DNA from 3 places in the Shewanella colwelliana genome. Region 2 is predicted to be linked to each of the others. Evidence: predicted binding sites of a transcription regulator. Region 2 holds the regulator's gene; each other region holds the start of a gene.

Region 1 (10,132 bases), on a different contig from region 2:
TAGTTGCTTAAATAGTGCACTAAATGTCTGTTATATTTTGATCGCAATGTCGTTAATTTGTATATTAAGCGCTGCATTTGCGCCTTCTAGCACTGCAGTGGCACTCTCTTGTGTGACCTGATCAATCTTAATCGTTGCCCGGCTTTTTCCTGCAACGGCTCTCATATTGTCGAGTCTATCAGGCAGATTTTGTTGCAGCACTAATTGGAAACTATCACCGACTTTAATGCCATTGTTACGGCCAAGATTGATGATCACTCTATTGTTTTGCCGAGAGACGATTTGTCCAAGCAGTGGGCGGCAATTTAGGACGTTATCGATATCTTCACTAGCCTGCATCAATACACTATCGATGTTTTTACCGTAACTGGAAGCCCAAAAGCGATTGCTGTGCGCTGGTACGGTTATTTGCTTCTCAAACTCCCACAATGCTGGTGAATTGTAGTATTCGCTCCAAATCTGCTCGCCACTAATGCCATGATAAAGTGATAAGCGAAGTTGAAATTGACGTTGTGGGTAGCTGTCCCATAAACCAAACATACTAGCTTCGATGGGATCTGTTGAAATATCAATGATTTCAGGTAACAACACATATTGGCTGTCTGTTATTTCACTCAACCAGCTGGGGAGGCGATAACCTCGAATATCGACCAAGGACTGCTCAATGTCTAGCCGTTCATTAGCATGAACATTTGGGAAGCTGGCTTTGGCTTGGCTACGCATGATGAAGCCGAGTCGCTCTGACATCGCTTTTTGTAAGTTTCCAAGGTTGCCATAACGTAATTGGGCTCTATCGCTAATTTGAGCCTGAGGTACTAATATGGCGGCTTTCAACGGGTCTAAATGGCACTTTTCATCTGTTGACGTAATAATATCTACACGAAGGTTGACGGTAAGAGTTTGTTTTTCTATGCGCTCATTAAGCAATTCAACGTGAGAAACCTGAGTTTGATTAGACATTGAAAACTTATCTTGGGTAAGTCTACCATTTTGTGTTTGTTGTTCGCTTGAGAAACTACCACCAGAGCGTAACGCAACGTAGCTTAACGCTTGTTCAATGGCATCTTCTCGAGCTTGTGTGATATTGCCATTGATGATTTTTGCTTGGCCTGTTGCCTCAATCCATTGCGCGCTAACGTTAAAATGCATTAACGCAGTAATGATGATCAGTAGGTGTAGTGGCTTCATGGTTCTGTCTCAATCGTTGTTATCTATGGCGCTAAGTTATGTTGAGGTGCCAAAATGATGGCGTTAGGCCATCACATTTAGACATCGCGCTAGCTCTCTAATGCATAAGCAATAAGTGTGCCTAAACAAATCAGTGAGTATAACGTTAGACACTTTTAACCGGCACTATTTAGGCTTCTGTCTCTTGCTTTATTAGGGTTGATAATTTGTCTGCTAGCCAAGCATAATATTTTTCATTGCCGTGAATCCAATCATGCTGGTTGTCTGCGTATTTGACTGTCGATAAATAATTTTCAGGATCTGTTATTTCTTCATCGAAAGCTCTTGCTGCATTGAAGAAGGTAATACCGAATTCAGTCCATATGTATTCCATTGCATTAAAATAAGCATAAATAATGTTTTTCATACCTTTAGATTCTTCGAAATACTGGCTAAAAGGTGGGTCGGATACCACAACAACTTTGTGACCATTTTCGTGAAGCTTCAATATGATAGAAAGCTGCTCAGTGAGATCGTCATAGAAGTAATCAACGAACTCTTTTAGCGTTATTTCGGCTATTCCTTGTGGATAAGAATTCTGGAGCCAAGTGGTAAACCTAGAGACGTTTTGATGAGTTTGTAGCCCTAAGTTGGTTATAATAGTTGAAGTTAGTGGAGGGCTTTGTTGTTCATGGCGACTTAAGTTACTAAATATCACCGACCACAATTTTCTTGACATGGCATTCTCTAGGGGAACGAAGTACTCGGTGTCACACAAGGAAAATTTCTTTTGAGAAAAACCAGAGCCATTCATCACCATGCCGCCGCAGTGTGTCATGTTGATGTTATCAAATGCAGTTGATAGTTTGCCCATATGACTATCTCCAAAGAGCGTCAGATCAATTCTTGGCTCATCTAAAGAGTGTTCTGTAAGTTTTTTAACGGACTCGAGAAACTCTTCGTCACATTCGACTTCTTCTGTATCAGTTGTTTTCTGAGTAACACCTGAAAATTCGTTATTTAGATTGGCGTTTGAAATGTGGCCCTCAGCACGTTGCAATACAGATCCGAAGTGGCCCATTACATAGTTTACCGCTTCGGGTGTAACAGTTCGCCGATTAGTTTCAAACCTAAAGTCATTATCTGATGGAGCTGTAATGAGTTCAAAGGAGGGGAAATATTCGAAATTGTCATAATTGTCACACATGAAACTGGCCGCTGTGCGAAGTAGTGATTTTGAGTGCTGATTGGCAACTAATATATGTTTGTTTGTCATTGTTGCCGTTAATGGCACTGGTGATACGGTTAGTATAATGTTGATCTTGGGATTTATTGAGGTAAGACGTGATTTTAGTTGTTGTAAATCGGAGCAAATTTCATCATATGTGAAGTTGTGAAACAGATATTTTGTTTCGTTAAACTCTCCTGATATGACGCCTGGGCAGCTTGGATAGAAAACATTGTTTTGATCTTTCCAAGATTCTGTTAGGCCTAGTGTGAAAATGAGTAGATCAGTGTTTTTAAGTGTCTGATACATCTCTTTGGCTGCTAATACTCTGGCCTCGACTAAATCTTCTTTCCTATCGAAACCATTGGGATAAATACTCGGTCTTAACAAGTCATAGTAACGGTTTTTTTCAAAATGTATCGCACATTCAGCATCAAAACCTTTGTTTTCATCGATAATATCAAACCATTGCAGAAAGCATCTTGGCGTATATATGTTACCAAAAGCAAAACTTGAAACTTGACTTGTTTCAATTGTGCTTTGATGGAAGGAATACCCTTGTTTATTAAGCCATCGACCAACATGCTGGGCAAAACAGGAGCCAACTGACGATATTTTTGGATTTTCGGTATGTAATCTTATTTGCGTTAACTTGTCGAATGTCTGCTGGCCAAGCTTGATAGATGCAACGGCACTACGCCAAAAGAAAATTTCATCTCTATTGTTATAGGGAGTTTTGCTGTTTTGCATAAGATTTTTCCTAAATTTGTCCGAAATATCATAGAAAGTAAGGCTAACGACATTTATATGACACATTTGAATCTGTTATGTTTTAAAGCAAATATTATGCCTGCTATGTACTAAATAGGTATTAGATTAAAGTTCTTCTTCGTTTTGCCGATGGAACGAATTGTAGACTGTCCTTACGAAGAACGGCTTGAAAATTGCTAGTTCATCTTACAACTAACCAATTTTTGACATTGAGTTTTGTGATTCTATTTGTGTTTCTTTTGATTTGATAACGTATAAATAATACGTTATCAATTGTATTTTATAGGAATTGTTATGCGAAGTTTACTTTTTATGTCGGTTGCATTGCTGTTGGGAGCATGTTCGACTTTTGACGACAGTGATTCGCAAACTTTAGCTAGCGGCAATAGTTTGCCGTCTAATTCTGCTGTGAATTATTTAACACAGCAGATTGCTAACGAACTCGTCAGACAAAACGATCAACTTACCTCAAAGCAAGCGCTGTTGGTGGCAACGCCAGTGTTGTTAGATGACTTGACCACGACCAACCCTTTGGGGTTGCAGATACAACAAGGGCTTATTACCGCGATGCACGATCATCAATTCAATTTGGTTGATCTCAATGTGGGTGAAAATGTCAGCGTAACCAATGAAGGGGAGTTGTTGTTGACCCGAGATTGGCGCAAGCTACCTGCAGACTTGCCTGTTGAGCACGTGCTGGTATCGACCATGAGTCTGTCGATGGACATGCTAGTTGTTAATAGTCGAATTGTGAATGTGACCAATAATCGAGTGGTGTCCGCGGCGGCGTCAAGTGTGGGTGTTGCCCAACTACCAGGTTACCTCAGAATGGCTGAAAAAGTGACCTCGAAGGATGGTAAGTTACATCGAAATAGTCAGCCTGGACAGGCGGATATCCAAATAATAGGAGCGAACCAATGAAGACGTGGGTTTTAGCTATCGGTCTCTTGTTAGTGGGCTGTGCCTCGCAAGATAGATATATACAGTGGGAAACCGAAGCGCCAGAGTCATTTCCAAAGCTGACAGCCATTGGGTATGCACCACTCGATACACAGCCGGCCAAAGAGCAATCGCAACGGGTGTTAATGGCTATGCAAGCCTCTAAGATTGCTGCTTATCGAGAGTTAGCAGAGCAGGTTTATGGTCAGCAGTTATCGGCATCAAGCCAAGTACGCGACTGGATGCTGTCCGATGATAGTATTCAAGCGTCGGTATCAGGTGTCATTAGAGGGGCTAAGGTAGTCAAAAGCTATCCAGCAGGTGAGCACTATGTGACTGAGTTAGAACTGGACTTTTCTCAGGTTTGGGCGCTGTATCAGCAACAAAATCGGCCACAGAAAGTGAAAGAAGTGACCTATTTTTAAGCTTTATCTAATGAATAAGGTTGGTCTAACAAAAAAAGCCGCGATTAAGCGGCTTTTTTATTCGTTATTTTTAGTCAGTCGTTAGGCTTTTAAGTTATTACCTAGCGTTGAAATAGTCGAGGTTTTACCCTTTTGGTCATAGGTGAGGCTCGAGGCGTTACGACTGGCTTGCAGTGCTTGTGAAAAACGATTTAGGCTGGCCATACTGTGCTCTATCAGTTTGCCATTTAACGCATTGAGCGTTTTACACTCTTCAAGTAGATTGGTTGCGTTTTCGACCTGTTTGACTATGTCGGCATTGGTTTTCAGTTCAGCGTTATCAGGATGAGCCGATAAACTTTCATCGTTTAATTTGATCTCATTTAGCAATTTGGCTTTATTGCTAGCTAGGCCAAGCAACCGATCGGCATCTTGTTCGATCAAGGCGGCTTTCTCTGCTTCAATAACCTCTTTTAGGTTAATAAGTAGGTTATGTTGATTAACGATGATATCGGCTATTGAATTCATAAACGCTTAATTGAGATCCCTTAATTCATTTTCAAACTGTTCGATGTTACTTGCCAGCTTTTCTGCGTCGATTTTGTAACGACCTTCAGCAATGGCAGCTTTAATTTCTTCTACCTTTTTGATATCTACTTCTGGGATATCATTGAGCTTAGCTTGAGCACTTTGAAGTTGCTGCGCTTGAGACGTGATTGAAACTGAATCACCTTTAACCGTTTGAGCCGCTGCACCAGCTGCTTGGCTTGAGCTCTGCTGTGATTTATTAGCTGAAGAGGTGCCAACTCTATTATGTGTGCCCGTATTTACGTGCTTAATATCAATAGCCATTTTGTATTCCAATTTGAGTAAATGAGATCAACATACTTGTGTATCGGCACTTATTCTTAAAGCTTTAGACAAAAAATTTAAATTAGTATAGATTTTCCTGCAATTAAAATCACCTATCTTACATTCTAACTTCCACACTGCCCACGCCAACGACGATGGCATCTATAGTTTTATGTGAGCTACTGTTTTTTATTTGAATTCTATCGCCCAAATTACCGTCTCTGATCGCTTCCCCTGTGGTTTTTATCTCAAAGTTACCTGAGCGCGCGTAGATTGAAACCATGTCACCAGCACACACAAAGCAGAGGTTGCTGCTAAAGATGGGTTGGTTTGGCGCTATTCTGCGTTTAACGCGGGTGCCAGTGACGTTGTCAACCGCATCAAATTGTTGTCCTCTAAGGGTGCTTTGCTCAACGTAAGCTAATGTCACCTGGTCTGCGCTGATAAGATCACCTGGACCTAGTGTATCTGTGGCTACCACTACAGGAAATAATATATCGACTCGGACAGAAATAAATATTTGCCATGGGTATTGCAAGCTGGCGGTATCACAACTAATTTTGACTGTGTTATTGCGACTAATCGCTCTATCACTGGCTATTTCGGCAGTGAGGGGAGAATTACAAAGCGGTGGTGATAGCCTATTGTCTAGGCTTTGGGGGCTAATTTTAACCTTTGCATTACTGGGTGCGGTTATCTTTTCCTCGACAACCGCTATAGCTAAACGTGAGATGGTCGATAAAGAAGGCACACTCGCTTCTTCTGCGGCGATGACTGGCGCAATGGAGAGTGAAACGATTAAGAAGCATATTAATTTTACTTTCATATTGAATAGACTAGCTTGATTAGCCAGATTACGCCTATACTTTGTGGGCGACCTGAATCTTTGACATTTTTTGATAGAAATTAGTGTCATAAATTTGACAAATTTGAGGTCTGGTTGTCATATAGGTAGATAAAGCAATTAGTATGCCTATACTCATTAATATGGATGAGTGCAGGTAAGCATTCACAGGGCAACAAGGCAAAGGCATTATGTCGAGTATTCTTGAATCAGTTAACAAACGTACCCAACTTGTTGGACAAAACCGCTTAGAACTTTTGTTGTTTAAGTTAAATGGGCGGCAAAGGTTCGGTATTAACGTATTCAAAGTAAAAGAAGTATTACAATGTCCACCATTAACAGGACTTCCTAAGCTAAACCCATTTGTTCGCGGTGTGGCTCATATCCGTGGACAAACAATATCGGTAATTGATTTAAGTGCCGCGACTGGTGGCCGTCCAATAGAAGATACCGCGAATTGTTTTATCATCATTTCCGAGTACAACCGAAGTGTTCAGGGCTTCCTTGTTAAGTCTGTTGAGCGCATTATTAACATGAACTGGGAAGCGATATTGCCACCGCCTCAAGGGGCTGGGCGTTACTCTTACTTGACTGCGGTCACTGAAATTGAAGGCGAACTAGTTGAAATCTTGGATGTTGAGAAGATCCTTGATGAAATCTCTCCGGTTAAGACTAAGATAAGTCAGGAAGTTGATGAGAAACTGACTATAGATAGAGAGCGTCATTTCCATATTATGGTTATTGACGACTCGGCGGTGGCGCGCAAGCAGATTATTCGTGCGCTTGAATCGTTAAGTTTGCAGATTGACACTGCTAAAGATGGCAGAGAAGCATTAGAAAAGTTGAAAAGTGTAGCGGCTGAGATGGATAATGTAGCGACCGAGATTCCGTTGATTATCTCGGATATTGAGATGCCTGAAATGGATGGCTACACACTCACCGCAGAGATCAGAGATAATCCGAAACTCAAGGATATTAAAGTCGTGTTGCATACATCATTGAGTGGTGTATTTAATCAGGCCATGGTCGAAAAGGTCGGCGCCAATGATTTTATTGCCAAGTTTAATCCAGATGAGCTAGCAGCTGCAGTGAATAAGCACTTAAGTCTTTAGTTTGAAGTCATTGTTATTTCGGACTAGTTTTGAAGAGTTTGGGTTGTATCAATGAGTTAGCTCATGTATAACGCACAGCTCTTTAACGCTTGCTATAGTGTAACTTGTAGCGTGTTTTCTTTTTGATATTGGGATATCAGGGTGCCGAATAAATCACTTGCTGAAGCAGAGTACAATCAATTTAGGCTTTTTCTTGAACAGCACAGCGGTATCGTGCTGGGAGACAATAAGCAATATTTGGTTCGCAGTCGCCTTGCCCCATTAATGGGGAAATACAATCTACCCTCATTGTCAGAGGTGGTAAAGCATTCGATGAAGCCCACTGAGCGTCAGTTAAGGGCTGAAGTCATCGATGCCATGACCACCAATGAAACATTGTGGTTTAGGGACCGTTATCCGTTTGAGTTATTATCCAATACCTTGTTGCCTGAATACTCTCGGCTTGGTCGTCCCATAAAAATTTGGTCGGCGGCCTGCTCGTCTGGTCAAGAGCCATATTCTTTGGCAATGACCATATTAGAGTATCAACAGCGCAAACCGGGGGCCTTGCCTGGCAGCGCGTCGATTTTGGCGACCGATCTGTCACCGTCAATGCTAGAACGCTGTAAAACGGCTGAGTATGATAATTTGGCTCTCGGTCGCGGACTATCAGATGAGCGTAAGCGGCAGTTTTTTGAATCGACTGGCAGTGGAACTATGATGGTCAAGCCAAACGTTAAGCGCTTCGTTAATTTTAGGGCCCACAATTTGCTTGAGAGTTATACCTTGCTGGGTAAGTTTGACATTATCTTTTGCCGTAATGTACTGATCTATTTTGCGCCTGAGGCAAAGGCGAAAATACTGCGGCAATTTGCTGCCGCACTTAACCCTAAAGGGATCCTGTTTTTGGGCGCATCAGAGTCAATCGCTGGCTTAACCGAAGAGTTTGACATGGTACGGTGTAATCCAGGCATCTATTACCAAAAGCGTACCTAATTACATAGTTTTATACATTTTATCTTTGATTTTTCGTCGTATATGCCAGTAATTTACTGGCATTTTTTATGGCTGAATATTCCTCCTTCATCATAATGCTCACCTAATACTTTTTTGGCATGACTATTGCTTTATTTATTGCATCTGTATGAGGAGGCAATTTTATGGCGATTAATTTTGATAAGGCATTAGGGGTGCATCAGTATACGTTAGGTATACGTTCTGCCCGTGCTCAAGTGATCTCGTCCAATATCGCTAATGCCGATACACCTCACTACAAAGCCAAAGATCTGGATTTTGACAAAGCGCTTCAGGCAGCAAGGACCACTCAAGGCGGCCTCTCCATGAGCAAAAGTGATAGTAAACATTTCGATTTGGCAGCGTTGTCGCAGCAACATATTAGTTATCGCGTACCCAATCAGCCCGACACGGGCGATGGTAATACGGTTGATATTCAACAAGAGCAATCTGAGTTTATGCAAAATGCGCTTGAGTATCAGATGTCTTTGGGTTTTCTAGACAGCAAATTTGCTGGCATGAAAAAAGCACTTAAAGGAAATTAGTGATGAGCTTATTTAATATCTTTAATGTTGCAGGTTCAGGTATGTCGGCGCAGTCGATACGTCTGAATACTACTGCCAGTAATATCGCTAATGCTGATTCAGTGTCCAGCAGCATAGATCAAACCTATCGCGCCCGCCACCCAGTGTTTGAAGCAGAGATGGCCAAAGCAAGCCATCAGCAACAAACATCACAGTCGGTAAAAGTTGCCGGTGTTGTAGAAAGTGATAAACCATTACAAAAAGAGTATTCGCCAGATCATCCATTGGCGGATGCAGATGGGTTTATTTATAAGCCCAATGTGAATGTGATGGAGGAGATGGCAAATATGATCTCTGCATCACGTTCTTATCAAATGAACGTACAAGTAGCTGAAGCGGCGAAATCTATGCTTCAGCAGACTTTACGAATTGGCAAATCCTAGGAGGTAGGTAGTGAGCCTCATTAACCCACTAAGCAGCCAGTCCCCTTTAAGTACTCAAGGTACAAGTGGACAAGGGATAGCACCTGCATCGTCAAGCGGGGCGTCTGCAAACAGCAGTACGACGACGCAGACACAGACGACAGGCAATCCGTTTCTTGATGGTATTCGTTTGCCAGAAGAATCAAGTATTCCTGAAGCCAAAAGCCAAGAGCTGACCCAAGAGGATTTCTTTTCATTATTGAGTCAGCAGTTGTCAATGCAAGACCCATTTAAACCCGTCGACAATGATCAAATGATTGCACAAATGGCATCATTTTCAACGGTCGATGGCATTACCAAGCTTAATGAAGAGATTGTTAATCTTAATACTGTGATGACCTCTAGCCAGGCATTGCAAGCTTCGGGGCTTGTGGGGCAGAAAGTCCTGATTCCTTCAGATACCGGGCATATATCGGCTGAAGATCCATCGCTTAAGGGGATCATCAGCACCCCAGAGGCTATCGACACCATTACGGTACGTATTGAGGATGAAAAAGGGCAATTAGTTAAAACCTATACTGTCGATGGCAGTGCCGGAGGCAATATTGATATTGCCTGGGACGGTCTAGATAAAAATGGTGAGCCTGTTACCAGCGGTAATTATTCAATTAAGGCGAGCGGACGAGTAGATGGTGAGAGTCAAGACTTGGCCGTTTCAACCTATGCACATGTAACGAGTGTTTCATTGGGTACCGCTAGCACTGGGGCGATATTAAACCTCAGAGGCATTGGTGGTATTAAACTTGGTGATGTACTTGCTGTGTCTGAAACATAGATAAGCAACAGTTAGGGCATAAGGTCCAACACGATTTTTTA
Region 2 (10,132 bases):
ATGCACAGTGGCGTCTACGTTCGACAAAAGGCACCTTAGATAAAGCCAGTGGACGAGTGAAATTAGAAAATAATGTTATCATTGATGCCATTAGCCCTGAAGAGCCTATCCAAACGATAGAAACAACCTATCTAGAGTTAGATCTCAACACCATGATAATGACCTCTGATCGCACCATTCGGATCACTGGTAATGACTTTCTCATTACGGGCAAAGGCTTATATGCCGACCTTAATGCACAAAATGTAAGACTGACGAGTCAGGTAGAAGGAACATATGAAACTAAATAACCTTATTCTTGCCAGCATGCTGACACTCATTAGCTTCAGCAGTGCCGCCAAGGTCAACGACCTCATGCAAGAAGTTAAGATCTCTGCCGCTAGCCAAGAAGCTGACATCAAAAACAATCAGATTATTTTTAATGGTCCAGTTGAAGTCACCCAAGGTTCAATCAAGATCAAAGCCGATGAACTGCGCGCCTTTAGCAAAGAAAATAGCACTGGCCGAATCTTAGTCGCCACAGGTAATCCTGCCACCTACTCTCAAGTGATGGAAGATGGCCGCCCAGCTTCAGCTAGCGCCAAAGAGATCCGCTATGAGCTATCGACTCGCACCTTGACGTTGGTAGGCGATGCAACACTAGAGCAGGAAGGTAGCCAGGTCACAGGCAATCAAATTCGTTACAACATTGAACAACAGCAACTTATCGCAGAAAGTACTGGCAATGACCGAGTGATCACCATCATTCAACCGGAAAATTACCAAGAAGAGATAGATTCAGGCAATGAACAGCAGCCTGAAAAGCAGGAAAAGCAATGAGCGAAAAAACCTTAAAAGCGGTTAACTTAGCCAAGAGTTATAAAAGCCGTGCCGTGGTTCAAGATGTCAGTTTAACCGTTAAAACCGGCCAAATTGTCGGCCTACTCGGACCTAATGGTGCAGGCAAAACCACCACATTTTATATGGTGGTTGGTTTAGTCCAAAGTGATAAAGGGCGGATTTTTATTGATGAGGATGACCTCACTCTTGACCCTATGCACCTACGTGCGCGCAAAGGCATTGGTTACCTACCACAGGAAGCCAGTATTTTCCGTAAGCTTACCGTGCGTGACAACATCATGGCGGTGCTGCAAACGCGCAGCGAGCTCAATAATGATGAGCGCGAAGAGCAACTAGAGCACCTGCTTGAAGAGTTTCATATTACCCATATCAGAGACAGCTTAGGCATGGCCCTTTCTGGAGGCGAACGTCGCCGAGTTGAAATTGCACGCGCTCTGGCCGCTAACCCTAAATTTATTTTGCTAGATGAGCCGTTTGCGGGGGTTGACCCAATCTCGGTTATCGACATCAAAAAAATCATTGAACAGCTCAAAAACCGTGGACTGGGTGTGTTAATCACCGACCATAATGTACGAGAAACATTAGACGTGTGTGAAAAGGCCTATATCGTTAGCCATGGCAACTTAATCGCTGAAGGCACACCTGCAGAGATCTTGGATAACCAACAAGTGCGAGCGGTGTACTTAGGCGAACAATTCAAGCTATAGTTAATTTAGAAGCGCTATAACAAAGCGTATCTCCTTGACCAAAGCGGAGTATGGGTTACCCGCTTACCTCAAGGAATAATCAAGCTTTCTCATTTAAAAAATTAAAATCAAGGGAATAGCAGTACGATGAAAGCGTCACTTCAGCTCAAAATGGGTCAGCATTTAACCATGACTCCACAGTTACAGCAGGCGATTCGTCTGTTGCAATTGTCGTCACTGGAACTGCAACAAGAGATCCAACAAGCATTAGAATCTAATCCGTTACTCGAGTTAGATGAAGAGCAAGAGGGTGCCAACACCGAATCACAGCAAGATGACGGCGATAACTTTGATACTAACTACGATAACAAGATTGAAGTTGATTCCAGCCAAGATAATTCGAGTTTAGAGACGTCTGACGCCCTGACTCAAGATTCCATGCCCGATGAGTTGCCCGTAGATACCACTTGGGATGAGATGTATACCGCTTCCCCCAACTCAAGTTCTGGCGCAATGCGTGATGACGATATGCCTTTCCAAGGTGAAACTACCGAGGGCCTCTACGAACACTTAGAGTGGCAAAAAAATCTCACCCCTTTTTCAGACAATGACTTGGCCATCGCCACCGCAATTATTGACGCTATTGATGAGCGTGGATATCTCACCCAAAACTGTGATGATATTCTTGAAGCTATGGGCGACCCTGAAATAGAGCTCGATGAAGTTGAAGCAGTTTTAAAACGTGTGCAACACTTCGACCCCATAGGCGTAGCCGCTAGGGACTTAAGTGAATGCCTCACGATTCAGCTAACACAATACAGTAATGACACGCCACACATCGACAATGCAAGAATGCTTATCAGCGAACACTTAGACCTGATCGCAGGGCGTGATTTCCGCTTATTGATGCGCAAAACTAAGCTAAAAGAAGATGATCTGCGTGATGCAATTGCGCTGATTCAGACTCTGAATCCACGCCCAGGATTAGCCATTACAGCCAGTCGTGATGAGTACGTGATCCCAGATGTTACAGTGACCAAGAAAAAAGGCCGCTGGGTGGTTGAGCTAAATCCAGATAGTATGCCTAAAATTAATGTTAACCAGCATTATGCGGCAATGGCACGAAGTACCAAGAGCCAAGCTGACGGACAATTTATCCGTGGTCACCTTCAAGAAGCAAAGTGGTTTTTAAAGAGTCTAGAAAGCCGTAACGACACACTACTTAAAGTCACCAACTGCATCGTTGATTTCCAACAGGGTTTCTTTGAATTTGGTGAAGAAGCGATGAAGCCCATGGTGCTCAATGATATCGCCGAAGCGGTTGAAATGCATGAATCCACTATCTCGCGTGTGACCACCCAAAAATATATGCACACCCCACGCGGTATTTTTGAACTAAAATATTTCTTCTCCAGCCACGTTGGTACCGATGATGGTGGAGAATGCTCATCAACAGCGATACGCGCCTTTATTAAGAAGCTTGTTGCTGCTGAAAACCAGAAGAAACCATTAAGCGATAGCAAAATGGCACAATTATTGGCTGAACAAGGGATTAAGGTCGCTCGACGCACCATTGCTAAGTATCGAGAGGCGATGTTGATCCCGCCGTCGAATCAGCGCAAAAGTTTATAATCAACAACTGGAAACCGGAGGAGTAAATTTATGCAAATAAACCTGACTGGGCACCACATCGAGATAACCCAATCTCTACGGAACTATGTTGAAGAAAAATTTACAAAACTTGAACGACATTTCGATCAGATCAATAATGTCCACGTTGTATTAAATGTCGAAAAAATGCAGCAAAAAGTTGAAGCTAAGTTACGTCTCCGTGGTGGAGAAGTCTTCGCAACATCAGAACATTCGGATATGTACGCCGCAATAGACTCCCTGATAGACAAGTTAGATCGTCAGGTCATTAAACACAAAGAGAAGCTTACTAAACATTAACGATGGAACTTAGTACCATCCTGCAGCCGGAGTGCACTACCTGCGCGACCCCGGGCAGTAAGAAAAAGGTACTGGAACTTATCAGCGACTTAGCCGCTGTCCAGTACCCGACCCTCTCCTCTCAAGAGATATTTGAAAGCCTTCTGGCGAGAGAAAAAATGGGCAGCACAGGTATAGGTAATGGTATCGCGATTCCCCATGGGCGACTCTCAAGTATAGAGCAACCAGTGGCTGTTCTCGTAAAATGTGCTGAACCTATTGCATTTGATGCAATAGATAATCAGCCAGTCGATATCCTTTTTGCATTACTGGTGCCCGCAGATCAATGCGAGCAACATCTTAGTACTTTGGCCGCCATGGCTGAAAAGCTCAATGATAAAGCCATCATGAAGCAGCTAAGAAAAACCCAGGATGAGGCAGAACTCTATCAGGTGATCACTCAATGAAGTTGGTTATGGTGTCCGGCCGATCAGGCTCGGGAAAGTCAGTTGCACTAAGGGTCCTTGAAGATCTTGGGTATTACTGTGTTGATAATTTACCTTTGCAGATGGTGGAGTCATTACTAAACCAGCTAAAAGGCAGCAATGAGTTAGTCGCCATTAGCGTCGATGTTCGTAATATGCCGAGCGGTGATATTCAACTCGAAAAGCAGTTGGCTAACTTGCCTAAAGACACCAAACTACTGAGCTTTTTTCTCAACTCATCTGACGATGTGTTGCTCAAGCGTTACAGTGAAACTCGGCGTCTTCATCCGCTTTCTCGCTCAAAAGTTTCTCTTAAAGAAGCTATTCAGCTTGAAGGTAAGATGCTTGAACCTATCGCTAAGCTCGTTGACCATTACATTGATACCTCTACGCTCAATATTTATGATCTCAGCGACAAAGTACGCGAGATCTTACTTGGCACCGTAGATAAAGAGTTAGTGATCAATTTTGAGTCGTTCGGCTTCAAATACGGAATGCCCAGTGAAGCTGACTTCATGTTTGATGCGCGCTTCTTACCTAATCCACATTGGGAAGCAGAGTTAAGACCACTCACAGGTCTAGACGAACCCGTGCAACTGTTTTTAAGCCAACAACCCTTAGTGAGTAAGTTTATTTGGCAGATAGAAAATCTGTTAGAAACTTGGTTGCCTCATCTTGAACGCAACAATCGCAGTTACCTCACAATTGCCATTGGTTGTACTGGCGGTCAACATCGCTCGGTCTATGTCACCGATCAATTAGCGAAACTTTTCAGCAAGAGTAAACACAAGGTTCAGGCGCGCCATCGAGAATTAAAAAATGGCTAAACTTGAGCGTCAGCTGACAATCTGTAATAAGTTGGGGCTTCATGCCCGTGCCGCCACGAAACTGGCGGTACTTGCCGCAAAATTTGATGCGCAAGTGACTCTGATTCAGGGCGATAAAACAGCGTCAGCGGCGAGTGTTTTAGGCTTGCTGATGCTTGAAACCGGCATGGGTAAAACCATCACCCTGATTAGCGAAGGCAAAGATGCCCAAGCGGCATTGGATGCCATCAGCTCGCTTATCGATGCCAAATTTGATGAAGCTGTATAATCATCACCCAATAAAACCCACAGTAGCCATTACCATTAGCTAGAATCAAATACCCCGTTCATCTAGGGAGGAGCTATGCCGATCGAAGTGTTAGACAGTGATACAAGTGATCAACGTCTAAATCAGCTTACTCAAGCCCTAAGCAGTGGGATGTTTGTCCATGTGCGCAGTATGTTGCACGACATGGCAGCCTCAGATATTGCTTTCATCTTAGAGTCATCACCACCGAGAACACGACAAGTGTTATGGCAGCTGATTGACCAAGAGCATACTGGTGAGATCCTTGACGAATTAGGCGAAGAGCTCAAAGATAATCTGATTAGGCAGATGAGTCCCGAGCGCGTAGCTAAAGCCGCCGAAGGGATGGATACCGATGATCTAGCGTATATTCTGCGTAGCCTGCCAGACAGTGTATTTAACCAAGTATTGCAGTCAATGAGGTCCCAAGATAGAGCCAGAGTAGAACAAGCCCTCTCCTATCCCGACGACACCGCAGGCAGTATCATGAACACTGATACGGTGACACTACGCCCGGATGTCAACATAGATGTAATTCTGCGCTACCTGCGTATTCGTGGCGAGCTACCACAAGCAACAGATATGCTCTATGTCGTCGATAAAAGTGACTGTTTACTCGGTGGTGTGCGTATTGCCGATCTGCTGACCTGCGACCCAAATGCCTCGATTCGTGAGATCATGAATGACGACTTAGAGGGGATCCCAGTCGGCATGGATGACGGCGAAGTGGCGCAGCTATTCGAGCGCCATGACTGGTTGTCAGCCCCTGTTGTAGATGATGACACCAACAGACTTCTGGGCCGTATCACCATCGATGATGTGGTCGATATAATTCGTGAAGACGCTGAGCACTCTATGATGGGTATGGCGGGGATGGACGACGATACCGATACCTTTGGACCAGTACTTAAAAGTACCTTTAGGCGTTCTCTGTGGTTAACCATCAACCTCTTTGCTGCACTGCTTGCCGCCTCAGTCAGTAATATGTTCGAAGGCACTTTGGAGCAATTTGCCACCATTGCCATTTTAATGACCATAGTCCCCAGCATGGGAGGCGTCGCTGGCAACCAAACCTTAGCCTTGGTTATTCGTGGTATTGCCTTAGGGCAAATAGGTCAAAGTAACTCGCGCTGGCTTATTGGTAAGGAGCTGGCGATCGGCTTTCTCAATGGCGTACTCTGGTCGATACTCGTCTTCCTTGCGGTATGGTTGTGGAAAGGAGATATTGCATTAGGGGCACTCATTGGCGGTGCCATGTTGATCAATATGACTGTTGCAGGCTTCGCAGGCGCCAGTATTCCGCTGCTACTAAAAAAACTCAATATTGACCCAGCACTGGCAGGTGGTATGGTGCTAACGACCGTCACAGATGTGATAGGTTTATTTGCTTTTCTCGGGTTAGCGACCCTGTTCTTATTGCAATAAGAACAGCCAATAGTTCATGATTTTCGATACTGGTAGCAAGCGCTCACAGTGCAAAACTTGGAATGACTAACGCAACGCATCATCGACAAATTTTTCACGTGAAATAGGCATAATACCAACGATTACATAAAGAGAGTGGCTATGCACAATACCCAAATATTAATCGTCGAAGATAACCCCGATGTTGCTGGGATATTGGCTGACTTTCTTGAGTCAGAAGGGGCTAGCGTTGATTTTGCCACCAATGGCGAACATGGGTATAACCTCGCCAAGGCCGGTGACTTCGATGCAATCATTCTCGATATCATGCTGCCTAAATTGGATGGACTCTCTGTCGCCAAACAACTACGAGAATATGGCTGTAGCACACCGATTCTGATGCTAACCGCGCTGGACGAAAAAAAAGATCTGCTCGCAGGTTTCAACTCTGGGGCTGATGATTATTTGGCTAAGCCTTTCGATCTCGATGAACTGCAAGCACGCCTAGCCGCGCTAATTAAACGTCATCAAGGCAAGGTTGCAAAAGCCTGTCTTAGCTATGGCCCTCTCACACTCAATAGCGCCGAACATAGTGTCTATCGCAATGGAATCAAGTTGTTTGTGACGCCAACCTGCTATCGAATAATCCAACTACTAATGACTCGCGCGCCTAATGTGGTAAAGCGCGAAGAGATCATTCAGCAACTTTGGGGGGAAGAAGCCCCCAGTGCCGATATTCTGCGTAGCCACATGTACCAATTGCGCAACCAGATTGATAAGCCTTTTGATTACCCATTAATCGTTACCGTCCCCAAAATAGGGTTTAAGCTTGAATCACCAATCCAGAGTGAGTGACAAGGTGCAACACAGCGCGAAGAGTTTAACCCGGAAAATGAGCCTCTATTTTAGTGCCATTGCAGTCTTGGTCGGCGCTATTTTATATGGCTTAAGCCTAACGACACTCTATTGGTTAGAGGATGAATTAAATCGGCGCACCTTAGTGCAAACATCGCCCATGGCTATCAATGCCTTTCGCGCTGGGGCCGAATCACCTTTGCAGCTCAACACCAACATCAAGGCCTATAACGATCTCAATGCTATCCCGCAGCAATATCCGTTCATCAAGCAGCTCCCCTTGGGCTTTATTGATGAACTGCATGACACTTTTACGGATGACCTATTTGTTCTGCGCAGTGAATATCAGCAAGAGGGCGAGACTAAACCGCTTATCATCATCATGAACGCCGCTCAGGTGGAGCTGAGTAACCAAGAATGGCGCAATATCAATATCACTATCTTGGCGGTGACTTTTCTACTATTCATTCTGTTTGGTTTTGCCATCTCAAAACTAATCCGGCGATTGGTGTCACCAGTCCGTCAACTCAGTGATCAATTGAAATTAGTCCAAGCCCCGAGTGCATTTAAGGTTTCCAGCGGCGCCGCACTGGAGTTTAGTGAGCTCGCAGCCAGTTTAAATCAATACCAACGGCAAATAGATAAGTTGATCAAACAGGAACAAGCGTTCTCGCGCTACGCCAGCCATGAACTCAGAACCCCTTTGACCGTCATTCAAGGCGCAGGCCGGCTGCTGCAACAACAAGGTAATGAAGCGTTTAAAATCCGTCAAAGAGATAGAATAGTCAATGCTGCCAACGATATGCAGCATACAATCGATGCCTTGCTCAGCCTAGTACGCCATGAAGATGAACACTACAGTGAGCAGCAACGTGTCTTGACCCAGGCCGAACTCTCCAAGGTGATTCGTTACGTGCAGCCACTCGCGGACAGTAAAGCGGTTGTTATCGACGTAGACATTCAAGCCGAACCATTAATTGCCCCATCAGAAGCCGTACTACGCATGCTACTGATTAATCTGCTGAGTAATGCAATTAACGCTAGCGAAAGGGGAGAGATTGAATTGAAGGTCAATCAAGAAGCTATTTGGGTTGTTGATCATGGCCGAGGTTTAACTCGCAATGAACGCGACCAGCAAGGTCATGGATTAGGGCTGCTCATTGTGGACGCGCTATGCCAACGCTATCAGTGGAAGTTTAGCCTGCAAGACACTGAACCCGGCTGTATTGCCATGCTTCACTTTCCACACGCATAGCGCTAAGCAAACTAGCGATATTTGTGCGATATATCGGCGAGACTTTCGAAGAATTTGCAATCTTGTTTACGTCGCTTGTATTCACGAACTAATTTCCACTCTTGATACAGAGCAATGGCAAAACCGATAGCCACTATGGTCAAGCAAGTCGCGCCAAGATAGGTCACGATATTTATCGCAGTTTGCGCACTCCCCATGGCCGACGCACTGCCCATACCAATCATAAATCCCCCTGAATACCTTTTATTGCCTGATGGCAAAACCGCCGTCAATGCGCAAAATATATCCACAGAAGATGAACTGAATCTTAAGCTAGGGTGATGAACAATGATACAAAACGACAATCTTGCTGATTCTTTTGTAGCCGCCTGAAAAATAGATATTTTTTAAGGCGGCTAGTGGCAAACTTTATTGAAACACTATGTATCAGGCATAACTAACACGCATTACTGCGCCATGATCACCACGAATTTATATTGCAGCGCTTTACTGTCTTGTCGGCCATATTTAATAATCAGATCGTCTTTTCCGTCTGCGTTCAGATCATCGCTCACCAACGCGCTGCCCTCTTGAGGGAGTTGTAGCTTAAAGCCATCACTGTCATCATCAAATAACCCTTTGCTACCATCACCTAAATAAAGACGCAACGCCTGTTCACCGTCAGAGAGCATCAGATCTTGTAAACCATCACCATTTAAGTCGGCTAACTTAACCACTGGGCTACCACTCTGGCCTGAGGTTAAACTAAAGCTCAACTCCACCTCTTTGCTGACATTGGCTTTGTTAGCATAGCCACTTTCGGCGTTCATCTTAAACAGGTGAACATCCTGATCTATGCCACCAGAGACTAATGCACCGATAATTTGTGATAAGCCAATATCAAACCCTGACACCATCACTTCATCGCGCTTATCACCATCTATATCCACTAACTCAAAGCCAGTTAATGTGCCATCGGCTCGAATAACACTGTCAGGTTTTTTGGGGAACTGTAACTTGGCTAAGGTGTTCTGACCCAAGTAGATCTCATAGTCATTGACTCTATCCAGTACACCTGAGCTTTTGGTATAACGCACTATCATGTCGACTAAACCATCATTGTTAATGTCTTTAAGCTGTTCGACTTTGCGATAGATAAGATCGCTTTGATCAAGTTCTTCACCGTAGGCATCTCGTTTATTCCACCAATTGACACCACTGATAGCCAGACTCACAGGGACAAAGCGCGCCACAGTATCAAACTGGCCGTTTTCCTGCTGTGCATACACCTCAAACTCCCCTTCGGCGATTTTAACAATATCGTTGCGCCCATCGAGATCCATATCGGCAAAATAGAGAATGGCTTGGGTATATCGAGCGCCATCACGGTACAACAATACTTGAGGCTTAATCGGCAATATTTGTCGGATAACGTCCCCCTCAGCTTGGGCGAGCAACAATTCCGTCTGAGAAAAACTATTAATAACAAAGTCATCTAGACCATCTTGATTAAGATCGTGGACAAAGTCACCGCGAGAAATAAAGTCGACTCTTGATTTTAATATGAGCGGTGCAATGCTCTGCTT
Region 3 (10,132 bases), on a different contig from region 2:
AGGCGCTCGACAGCGGAATTGCACGTATGACTGCTGATTTGGCAAAGTTTTTTGCCCTGCCAGCCATTCCACAACCCCAACAGAATGATACGCTGGCTTTTGTCTCTAAAACAATGGCTGCACAACTTGATAGCCAGCAGCTCAGTTCATCAGAGGTCAACTATCTGGCACGTCAGCTATTGCAAACCCCGGCACTTGAGCCACAAAAAATGACGCATTGGTTAGAACGTATGGAGCGTGACTTTCCCAATCCCGAAGAGGAGATGGAGATCTGGCTAGGGCTATTAAACTTCAAAATGGGCCAGCATGAAAACGCCAGAGAGCGATTGTTTAAAGCACGGTTTAACAATCAAATCGACAATGCATTCGTTTATCTCGTGCTATCTGATCTCGCACTCAAAGAGAGTAAGCCCGATCTGTTTCGCCTGTACTACCTAAAGTCTCAAGTATCACTGTCGTTAGTACTACCCTCAAAACAAATTTTCACTCAGCTTGACCCAGACAACATACAACAAAGATGTTTAGGTGCCTGGGAGTCATTAATAAAAAATGAACGCCTAAGCAATGATCTTGGTACTTGGATTGATATATTCCAGGACTACTGTGACCGCGCACAAACCTATTTCCCTGCGCCGCAAGCCAAATAGGCTGCCTACTGGCAGCCTATTCCCGGCGGCGACACCTAGCGCATAAATAAACCTGAACCAGCAACAGAATAGTCACCAGCCACCTGTTTTAAAGCCATCGTTGGTAAACCACTTTCACCAGCAATAAAGCCGATGGTGACGGTTTGGGGAGTTTGCAGCGCCTTCACAAACTCATCTGACTGTCCCATATTTTTGAGGTAGGTATTACAGTTAAGTTGCTCATCAAGATTCATCTCCACCGAAAACGTCATCAGCAAACCTTGTTTGGCATTAAAGCTACGCTCACTTGTTACTCGACATTGCGCTTGGCCTTGCTCATCGAGCATAGAAGCATTGATGATGAGGCCACCACTAGGTAGTTGTTGAAAGCGATAACGACTGTAATGACTGGCCTTTGCATGAGATGTTGGCGCCAGCCATTCACTGCCCACTAACGATCTCATTAGTTCACCGTTAAGCTGTAGCGCTTGTGTTTTAACAAATAGTAATGAGGTGGGCGTGACCAGATCAGTCTCAACAGTAAAGCCTTTATTGGTGAGAATTGGCGAAAAATTTGGCGCAAATCGGTTGGATTCCAGTTGCGCACGATGGAGTGATGATAATGGCTTAAGCAGGCGGTCACCGATCTCTGTACTCGCTTGAGCAACAGGGCATGATGTCGCCCCCTCATACACACAGTAATTTAAATCGATGTCATGAAGCAGTTTATCTGTCTTGCTCGCTTTAGTGGTTAAACTGTACCAATCACCCGCTTGATTTGCCTCACCGCCGATCTCAGCAATGCTGGCCTCAAACTCTTGAGTTATCTGTCCTACGGTCCCTACATCGACAGCAAAACCAATGCCAACATACTGGCTATAACCATTGACACCACGGACAATATCCCCAGCATCATTCGCTAAACTGCCGAGATAAATACCTTCTGGATATCTATCGATTAGTATTGGCTTGGGTTTAATTTTATCCGGACCCGGTTTTCCCCCATTGTCACTACTCGAACCACCACACCCAACAAGCGCTAACCCCAATACACCTACCATCAACACAGAACGCAACATAAACACCTTTACCTAGGAAGCACTCACAGCTTCACTCACTAAACACGTAGCGCCATTGCACTACCACTGCGGCGCAATGTATTAATCTGTATCACCAAGGTCAAAAAACAAAACAAAATGAAACCACACACAAGTTTAATTTTTATTTAATCAATTGAATTAAAACAATTTTAAAGAGTGAACATCACGACCTTCCACAGTATAAATGCGAGTTCCATTGACCGAGATCGCTATCTACTCGTCAAAAAACATCCTACCCGTGCTTAGGCATACCCAGTATCAGATGTTACAAGCTAGCAATAAGGCGACATTGATCATCAAAATAGTAACGGCCCGACAAAATTTAGTGACCTTTACCACAGTCTCAATACCGTGCAAGAACTAATAAGCATTGTCAGCCTCCTAATGATACAAACTGTCACAGGACTTTCTCACAATGAGCATGATTGAATCGTTAACCTTAATGCTGGCACTGATTTATAGCACCAGCTTACTCTACTGGAGTGGCCAGAAATGGGGAGCGATTGCCAGCGCAGCCACACTCGTTGCGGCGACCGTCAGCACACTCTATTGGCCACTATTTTTATGCCTTGTGCTTGCTGCGGCGGCCATCGGCGTGCTCGGTAGGCTTTGGCCACAATGGGTAAACGGTGAACAACGTATCAACACCCAACGGGAAGTGATTCAACACCTGTTAGCCCTATCGATGCTGCTCGTTGGGATTCAATTTGCGGCCAATGCCGTCATGCTAAAAATGGGCATTACTCCTTGGTTAATGCGTCCCGACGTAGGCGATGCCTTTTTACCCATTGCTGGCGGCATTGAAATCAAGGCAATTGTCACCTTAGGGCTTTGGGATCAAAACCATCCTGCTGCAGCGGTGATGCTAACGCTAGTATTGCTGACCGGTTTATTATGCAAACGCGCATTTTGTGGTTGGGCCTGCCCGCTGGGCTTAGCTGGGGAGTATCTTTATAAATTCAGAAAACGCTTCATTAAATCTGAGTTATTACCCCCAAAATGGCTCGACTGGCCCCTGCGCATGCTCAAATATCTACTGCTCGCTGGCCTGCTGTATATCATCATTACCATGCCAACAGCCTCACTACCCCAATACCTAAACGGAAATTATCATAAGATTGCCGACTTAAAGATGGCGCTGTTTTTCATTACTCCGGGGCTCGTTACACTCATAGGCTTTGGCATAATTTTAGGACTGGCCGCTTGGCGACGCCAAGGCTTTTGTCGTTACATCTGTCCCTATGGTGCGCTATTAGGATTACTAAGCTTTCTCAGTCCGTTTAAAATTCGTAGAAATACCAAGCACTGCCTGATTGAATCTAGAGGGATGAGCTGTGATAAGTGCACTCGCGCCTGTCCTGCTGCCATCAATGTCCATACTCAAGCAAATATCCGCTCAGATGAGTGCCAAGCTTGTATGCGTTGTATATCGGCCTGTCCAAAGAAAGAAGCGCTTCAGTTCAGCACCCGTAACGGCATTCAATTATCTGGGCGAGGGCTGATGATTATGCTATTGATGATATTGTTTATGCTCCCGCTTATTGCCTATAGCTGCGGATATTGGGTCAGTCAGACGCCAACAGAGATCAGGATGTATTTGATCCAACATTTGAATGCCATAGGGCATTAACACCTTCCAATGAAAGTTTGGCCATTTTGATGTTAAATACAGCTACCCCGTGCTTTAAACGGAACGTTAACTGTCTAAAGGAGTATTGGTGTTAAATTCAAAAGTTGATGCACTAACGCTTATGAGTAATTTGGGCGCATCGGAGCACCTACTAACTCATGTTAAGCTCGTCGGAGAAGCGGCAGATTTAATTCTGGATAAATGTAAGCAGTTAGGGGTGCCGATTGATTCGGAGTTTGTAAAAATTGGGGTAGCTATTCACGATATAGGAAAAATTACCCACGCCCAAGAAATGACGGCCCCCGGCTCAGAGCACGAACCAGAAGGAGAGAGAATTCTTCTTAGTGAAGGTGTTTCGCCCAAGATAGCTCGCTGTTGTATGTCCCATGCTCGCTGGCATGAAATGGATTGTTCTACTGAAGAGCTGCTCATTGCACTGGCAGATAAACTCTGGAAAGGGAAAAGGGTTGAATCGCTCGAATTACAAGTCATTGACCGTATTGCTGCGGCACTGGCAAAGGAGCGCTGGGATATCTATCAAGAATTAGACACCCAGTTTGAATCAATTGCAGCTGATGGCAACAACCGTTTGATTCGTAGCGTCAGCCGTTAACAAAAAATAGAGTTGATCTTGATACAGTGCCAAAAAAGGGCACGTGTTTAATTACATAGAAAGTCGCCAGTGCCAAAAACAGCTAACAAAGCGTACGTGCTTCTAAGGTAAATTAAGGTTATGAATTATTTTGAATCTCCTTTTTCGGGGCTCCCGTTAAAGCAACAAGTGGCAAACCCAAACATCATAGTGGGCAAGCATAGCTACTATTCTGGTTATTATCACAACCATAGCTTTGATGACTGCGCTCGCTATCTCAGCCCAGACAGAGATGATGTCGATAAGCTTATTATCGGCAGTTTTTGCTCAATAGGTTCCGGTGCGGTGTTTATGATGGCGGGAAATCAAGGACATAGAAATGATTGGATTAGTACATTTCCATTCTTTTACCAAGACAATGAAGTTTTCGCCGATGCGACAGATGGATTTCAACGTGCAGGCGATACTGTAGTTGGCAATGATGTTTGGATTGGTTCAGAAGCAATGATTATGTCTGGCGTCAAAATAGGTCATGGCGCCATCATTGCAAGTAGAGCTGTCGTAACCAAAGAGGTAGCACCATATGAGGTTGTCGGCTCAAATCCTGCAAAACATATTAAGTTCCGCTTTGCGGAGTCAGAGATAGCCATGTTGCTTGAAATGCAGTGGTGGAATTGGCCTGAGAGCGTTTTAAAGGGAGGAATTAAGCATCTTTGCTCTTGTGATATTGAAACCCTTTACAATTATTGGCAGCAGGAAGTACGCACATAACGAAATATAGCGGCCAATACGGGAGGCTGAGGCAATTAGGCTCACTAGCGTTATTGAAGTGGCTTTTTCTTACCCATTTTTAACACGCTAGGGATACCACGCCAACAGCGATATATAGCAGTAGTGCTAAGAAAAAATTCAGCGACAAATGCTGAAGTTAATCTTGGTGAAGGCGGCCGATAATTTCATAACCCAATGAATTATATACCTTTATACATAGCTGCATTGCGTTAATGACATTAAAAGACTAGTCTTAAATTTGGATCTCACAATACTGCAATGGATAGAAGTTCAATGAATAATGAGAGAGTGCTTTGTAGTAATTGTTCTGAGGGAGAAAACTTAGACTTTGATTTTACCATGGCTTTTCAACCCATCATCAACTGTCGCTCTAAGCGTATTTTTGGCTATGAGGCGCTAGTACGGGGCCTGAATAATGAATCGGCCTATTCAATCATCTCTAGAGTAAACAATGAAAACCGTTATGCTTTTGATCAGCAGTGCCGAATTAAGGCAATAGCCTTAGCTGCAAAGCTTGGCATTACGTCAATGTTAAGTATCAATTTCTTACCCAACGCCATTTATAAGCCTGAGCGCTGTATTCGCACAACATTAGAAGCAGCTAAAAAGTACAACTTTCCCACCCAAAATATTATGTTTGAATTCACCGAAGTGGAAAAAATTGAAGACAGTACACATGTAGAACGTATCGTGGCGTATTATCAATCGTTAGGCTTTAAAACCGCCATCGATGACTTTGGTTCAGGCTATGCGGGATTAGGTTTACTAGCAGATTTTCAGACAAATATTATCAAATTGGATATGGGGCTAGTGCGCAATATAAATGCCGACAAAGTGCGCCAGTCGATCGTTGCAAACTGCCTGAACATGTTTCGCGATCTCAATATCACGCCGTTAGCTGAGGGCATAGAAACTGAAGCTGAGTTTCTCTGGTTACAGGGTGCTGGAATTGAATTAATGCAGGGTTACTTATTTGCCAAACCCGGATTTGAGAACTTGCCCCAAGTTAACTTTTCATCCCTGTAATCGCTCTACTTATCCCCTAAAAAAGGCCTGCCGAGTCAATACAAAAAGCCCTGAACATCTAGATGTTCAGGGCTTTTTAATGCTTATCGCGGGGTTATCACTGCACCAATACAGTACTCAATAACCTTGCCGACTTAAGAAGCGTCTTTTGAACCACGGTTGTGGCGCTTACGCTCGTTTTCAGTCAAGAAACGCTTACGAACACGGATGCTCTGTGGCGTTACTTCAACTAGCTCATCGTCATCGATGAATTCAAGCGCTTGCTCAAGGGTTAAGTTAATTGGCGTAGTCAATACTTGCGCTTCATCGGTACCCGACGCACGCATGTTGGTAAGCTGCTTACCTTTAAGACAGTTTACTGTTAAGTCGTTAGAACGTGCGTGGATACCCACCACTTGACCTTCGTAAACTTCAGCTGCATGACCAATAAACAGACGACCACGGTCCTGTAGACCAAATAGAGCGAATGTTAGTGCCTTACCCGTTGCGTTAGAGATCAATACGCCGTTAGCGCGTTGACCAATCTCGCCACCTTTATGTGGACCATAGTGGTCAAATGAATGATAGATAAGACCGGTACCTGAAGTCGCAGTTAGGAACTCAGTTTGGAAACCAATCAAACCACGGCTTGGGATAACGAAGTCGATACGAACACGACCCTTACCGTCAAGCTGCATATCTTTCATTTCAGCTTTACGAGTACCAAGCTTCTCGATAACAGTACCTTGATGCTCTTCTTCAACATCAACGGTAACGGTTTCGTATGGTTCGCACATCTCACCATCGATCTCTTTCATGATCACTTCTGGACGAGAAACGGCTAGCTCGTAACCTTCACGACGCATGTTTTCAATTAAGATTGAAAGGTGAAGTTCACCACGACCTGATACGCGGAAACGATCTGGACTCTCAGTCTCTTCAACGCGTAGTGCTACGTTGTGCACCAGCTCCTGCTCTAGACGCTCAAGGATATTACGTGAAGTCACGTACTTACCTTCTTTACCAGCGAATGGAGAAGTGTTGACCTGGAAAGTCATGGTTAGTGTTGGCTCATCAACTGACAATGCAGGCATGGCTTCAACAGCACCGGCTGCGCATACAGTGTCAGAAATTTTAAGTTCACCAAGACCAGTAATAGCAACAATGTCACCCGCGTTAGCGATTTCAACTTCGGTACGATCTAGACCCATGTAACCTAATACTTGGCCCATCTTACCGTTACGTTGCTTACCATCAGCACCGACAATAGTCACTTGCTGGTTAGTCTTAACGCTACCACGCTTGATACGACCTACACCGATAACACCGACATATGAGTTGTAATCAAGTTGAGTGATCTGCATCTGGAAGTCACCTTCCGAGTCAGCATCTGGGAATGAAACTTTTTCAACGATAGTTTCGAAAAGTGGCGTCATATCTACGCCAGTATCTTCTGGATCTAAGGTTGCGTAACCGTTTAACGCTGAAGCGTAAACGATTGGGAAATCTAGTTGTTCATCGGTAGCGCCTAGGTTGTCGAACAGGTCAAAGACTTGATCAATAACCCAATCAGGGCGAGCACCTGGACGGTCAATCTTGTTGATAACAACGATTGGCTTTAGGCCTTGAGCGAATGCTTTCTTAGTAACGAAACGAGTTTGTGGCATTGGGCCATCAACCGCGTCAACCAATAGCAATACACAGTCAACCATAGAAAGAACACGCTCTACTTCACCACCGAAGTCGGCGTGACCAGGAGTGTCGACGATGTTAATGCGGTAATCGTTCCACTTGATGGCAGTATTCTTTGCAAGAATCGTGATTCCACGCTCCTTTTCAAGATCGTTCGAATCCATCACCCGCTCAGCGGCCTCTCCTCGAGTTTCAAGGGTTCCTGACTGTGCCAGCAACTTATCAACCAAGGTTGTTTTACCATGGTCAACGTGTGCAATAATGGCGATGTTACGTAAATTCTCTAACACGGATAAACCTCTTACCATCAAAAAAAAATAGGGTATTGATAACAGCTTTAATAATAGCTGTTGCAATCAAAAACGTGCCATTCTACTCTAGCCGAGGGCTCTCGCACAGGATTATTTTTTAGTCAGCTATGAATAGTCATGTTTATCATGGTGCGCACCAATATGGATATTGCACCACCATAAAGCAAATACCGCACCATTCTGGTGCAGAAATGCTGATGGCAGTCCTGTCACTTATCAATCAACCCATAAATATCAACAACTTAGAATGTTGGCACGAGTCTAGCTTTACAATAGCCAGAACCGCGTTAAGCGCTAAGTTGAATTTTATAAGAAGGGCATCCCCTCTACCCTACTCGGAGACTTTAGAATGTCAGTTGAATCAGTTTTACAACAACTAGAAGAACTTGAAGTTAAGTTTGTTGATTTGCGTTTTACCGATACTAAAGGTAAAGAGCAGCACGTTTCTATTCCATCTCACCAGGTTGATGCCGATTTCTTTGAAGACGGTAAGATGTTCGATGGTTCATCAATTGCTGGTTGGAAAGGCATTAACGAGTCAGACATGGTATTAATGCCTGACCCAACAACATTTGTATTAGACCCTTTCACCGAAGAAACGACGGCACTGATTCGTTGTGACATTCTTGAACCAGGCACTATGACTGGTTACGACCGTGACCCACGCTCTATCGCTAAGAAAGCAGAAGAGTACCTCATCTCAACGGGTATCGCTGATACCGTATTGATTGGTCCAGAGCCAGAATTCTTCCTATTTGACGATGTTAAGTTTGGTACTGACATGTCAGGTTGTTTCGTTAAGCTAGATGCTAAAGAAGCCGCTTGGAACTCAGGAACTCACTACGAAGATGGTAACACTGGTCACCGTCCGTTCGTTAAAGGCGGTTACTTCCCAGTTGCACCCGTTGACTCTTCACAAGACTTGCGTAGCGCAATGTGTCTAGTACTAGAAGAGATGGGTCAAGTTGTTGAAGCGCATCACCACGAAGTGGCGACTGCGGGTCAAAACGAAATCGCCACGCGTTTCAACACACTTACTGAAAAGGCTGATGAAATCCAGATCCTGAAGTATGTCGTGCACAACATGGCACATGCATATGGCAAAACAGCAACCTTCATGCCTAAGCCAATCGTTGGTGACAACGGTAGCGGTATGCACGTTCACCAATCACTAGCAAAAGACGGTGTTAACCTATTCTCTGGTGACAAGTATGCTGGCCTAAGTGAAACAGCACTTTACTACATAGGTGGTATTATTAAGCACGCTCGCGCCCTTAATGCTTTCACTAACCCAAGCACTAACTCTTACAAGCGTTTGGTTCCACATTTTGAAGCACCAGTTATGCTTGCATACTCTGCACGTAACCGTAGTGCTTCTATCCGTATCCCAGTGGTACCAAGCCCGAAAGCACGTCGTATTGAAACTCGCTTCCCAGATCCAACCGCTAACCCATATTTAGCGTTTGCAGCGCTACTTATGGCTGGCCTTGACGGTATCCAAAACAAGATTCACCCAGGTGAAGCGATGGATAAAGATTTGTACGATCTACCTGCAGAAGAAGCCGCTGAGATACCACAAGTTGCTACTTCACTTGAGAATGCACTTGAGTGTCTAGATGCTGACCGTGAGTTCTTAACTAAAGGTGATGTATTCAGTGAAGATTTCATCAACTCTTATATCACGCTGAAAACAGCTGAAGCAGAGCAAGTGTCTCGCACTACTCACCCAGTTGAATTCGAGCTTTACTACAGCTTGTAATCCGTTAGAACCCATAAAAAAACCGCCTTAACGGGCGGTTTTTTTATGGGTGGACTTAACACTCATCGCCAAACTAATTACTTGTTATTATTATGATAAAATCCATGTGACACCTCTCGTGTCATATGACAGATAACTGTCTGTCATAACCCTGTCGGCGTTTTTTTACCTTACCTATGCTTCACTTGCACTCCTCAATCACAACTGGCAAGATTTGGAGCATATTATGGATAACGCAGCACAGCCCCACCACATGGATAAACACTCAGACAAAGTCACGTTAACCAATGGCTATTGGTTCTACTTCCGTGATGAAAATCGCCAATTTGCGATACACGGTTCGGGCTATTCAGGTAAAGAATCGGTCTATCTTAATGATCAACTAATCTCGTCACTGCGAAATTATCGTCGTCACAGTCAGCATCAATTTAACGTTGCGCAAGATAACTATCGAGTCGAGTTCAATGTCACCAGCATACTCAAAGGTGAGATTGTCTGCTCACTCTATAAAAATGAGCAACTGCTCGAAACCGAAACCAAAGCCTATACCCAAGATACCACTTCGACCTCTCTGAAGAAGATAGGCTTATTCTTTATCGGTGGCATAATCACAGGTGCACTGGCA

What was found. The regulator sigma-54, encoded in region 2, starts transcription at its own class of promoters, with help from an activator protein. The targets are predictions, from matches to a motif close to GTTGGCACGNNNNTNGNNT.
Region 1: flgB (flagellar basal body rod protein FlgB) is a predicted target of sigma-54. The motif match lies at 8,406-8,424, and genes of this name have one in related genera.
Region 3: glnA (glutamate--ammonia ligase) is a predicted target of sigma-54. The motif match lies at 7,998-8,016, and genes of this name have one in related genera.

What each region holds. Positions count from the first base shown of each region.
Region 1 is NZ_MCBT01000018.1:153,657-163,788, reverse strand. Features, by position in the region: gene BEL05_RS07455 (flagellar assembly protein FlgT) at 31-1,188, opposite strand; gene BEL05_RS07450 (GSCFA domain-containing protein) at 1,358-3,145, opposite strand; gene BEL05_RS07445 (FlgO family outer membrane protein) at 3,461-4,087, shown strand; gene BEL05_RS07440 (LPP20 family lipoprotein) at 4,084-4,530, shown strand; gene BEL05_RS07435 (flagella synthesis protein FlgN) at 4,612-5,037, opposite strand; gene flgM (flagellar biosynthesis anti-sigma factor FlgM) at 5,044-5,361, opposite strand; gene flgA (flagellar basal body P-ring formation chaperone FlgA) at 5,480-6,187, opposite strand; gene BEL05_RS07420 (chemotaxis protein CheV) at 6,397-7,317, shown strand; gene BEL05_RS07415 (CheR family methyltransferase) at 7,453-8,292, shown strand; gene flgB (flagellar basal body rod protein FlgB) at 8,457-8,855, shown strand; gene flgC (flagellar basal body rod protein FlgC) at 8,858-9,277, shown strand; gene flgD (flagellar hook assembly protein FlgD) at 9,288-10,091, shown strand.
Region 2 is NZ_MCBT01000043.1:125,564-135,695, forward strand. Features, by position in the region: gene lptC (LPS export ABC transporter periplasmic protein LptC) at 1-290, shown strand, start outside; gene lptA (lipopolysaccharide transport periplasmic protein LptA) at 277-819, shown strand; gene lptB (LPS export ABC transporter ATP-binding protein) at 816-1,547, shown strand; gene BEL05_RS13600 (RNA polymerase factor sigma-54) at 1,674-3,158, shown strand; gene hpf (ribosome hibernation promoting factor) at 3,189-3,476, shown strand; gene ptsN (PTS IIA-like nitrogen regulatory protein PtsN) at 3,479-3,922, shown strand; gene rapZ (RNase adapter RapZ) at 3,919-4,767, shown strand; gene BEL05_RS13620 (HPr family phosphocarrier protein) at 4,760-5,035, shown strand; gene mgtE (magnesium transporter) at 5,111-6,478, shown strand; gene BEL05_RS13630 (response regulator transcription factor) at 6,620-7,312, shown strand; gene BEL05_RS13635 (sensor histidine kinase) at 7,287-8,567, shown strand; gene BEL05_RS13640 (hypothetical protein) at 8,579-8,791, opposite strand; gene BEL05_RS13645 (FG-GAP repeat domain-containing protein) at 9,014-10,132, opposite strand, start outside.
Region 3 is NZ_MCBT01000033.1:55,136-65,267, reverse strand. Features, by position in the region: gene BEL05_RS10890 (winged helix-turn-helix domain-containing protein) at 1-647, shown strand, start outside; gene BEL05_RS10885 (hypothetical protein) at 683-1,705, opposite strand; gene BEL05_RS10880 (4Fe-4S binding protein) at 2,142-3,356, shown strand; gene BEL05_RS10875 (HD domain-containing protein) at 3,445-3,969, shown strand; gene catB (type B chloramphenicol O-acetyltransferase) at 4,090-4,719, shown strand; gene BEL05_RS10865 (EAL domain-containing protein) at 5,014-5,766, shown strand; gene typA (translational GTPase TypA) at 5,901-7,727, opposite strand; gene glnA (glutamate--ammonia ligase) at 8,098-9,507, shown strand; gene BEL05_RS10850 (hypothetical protein) at 9,734-10,132, shown strand, end outside.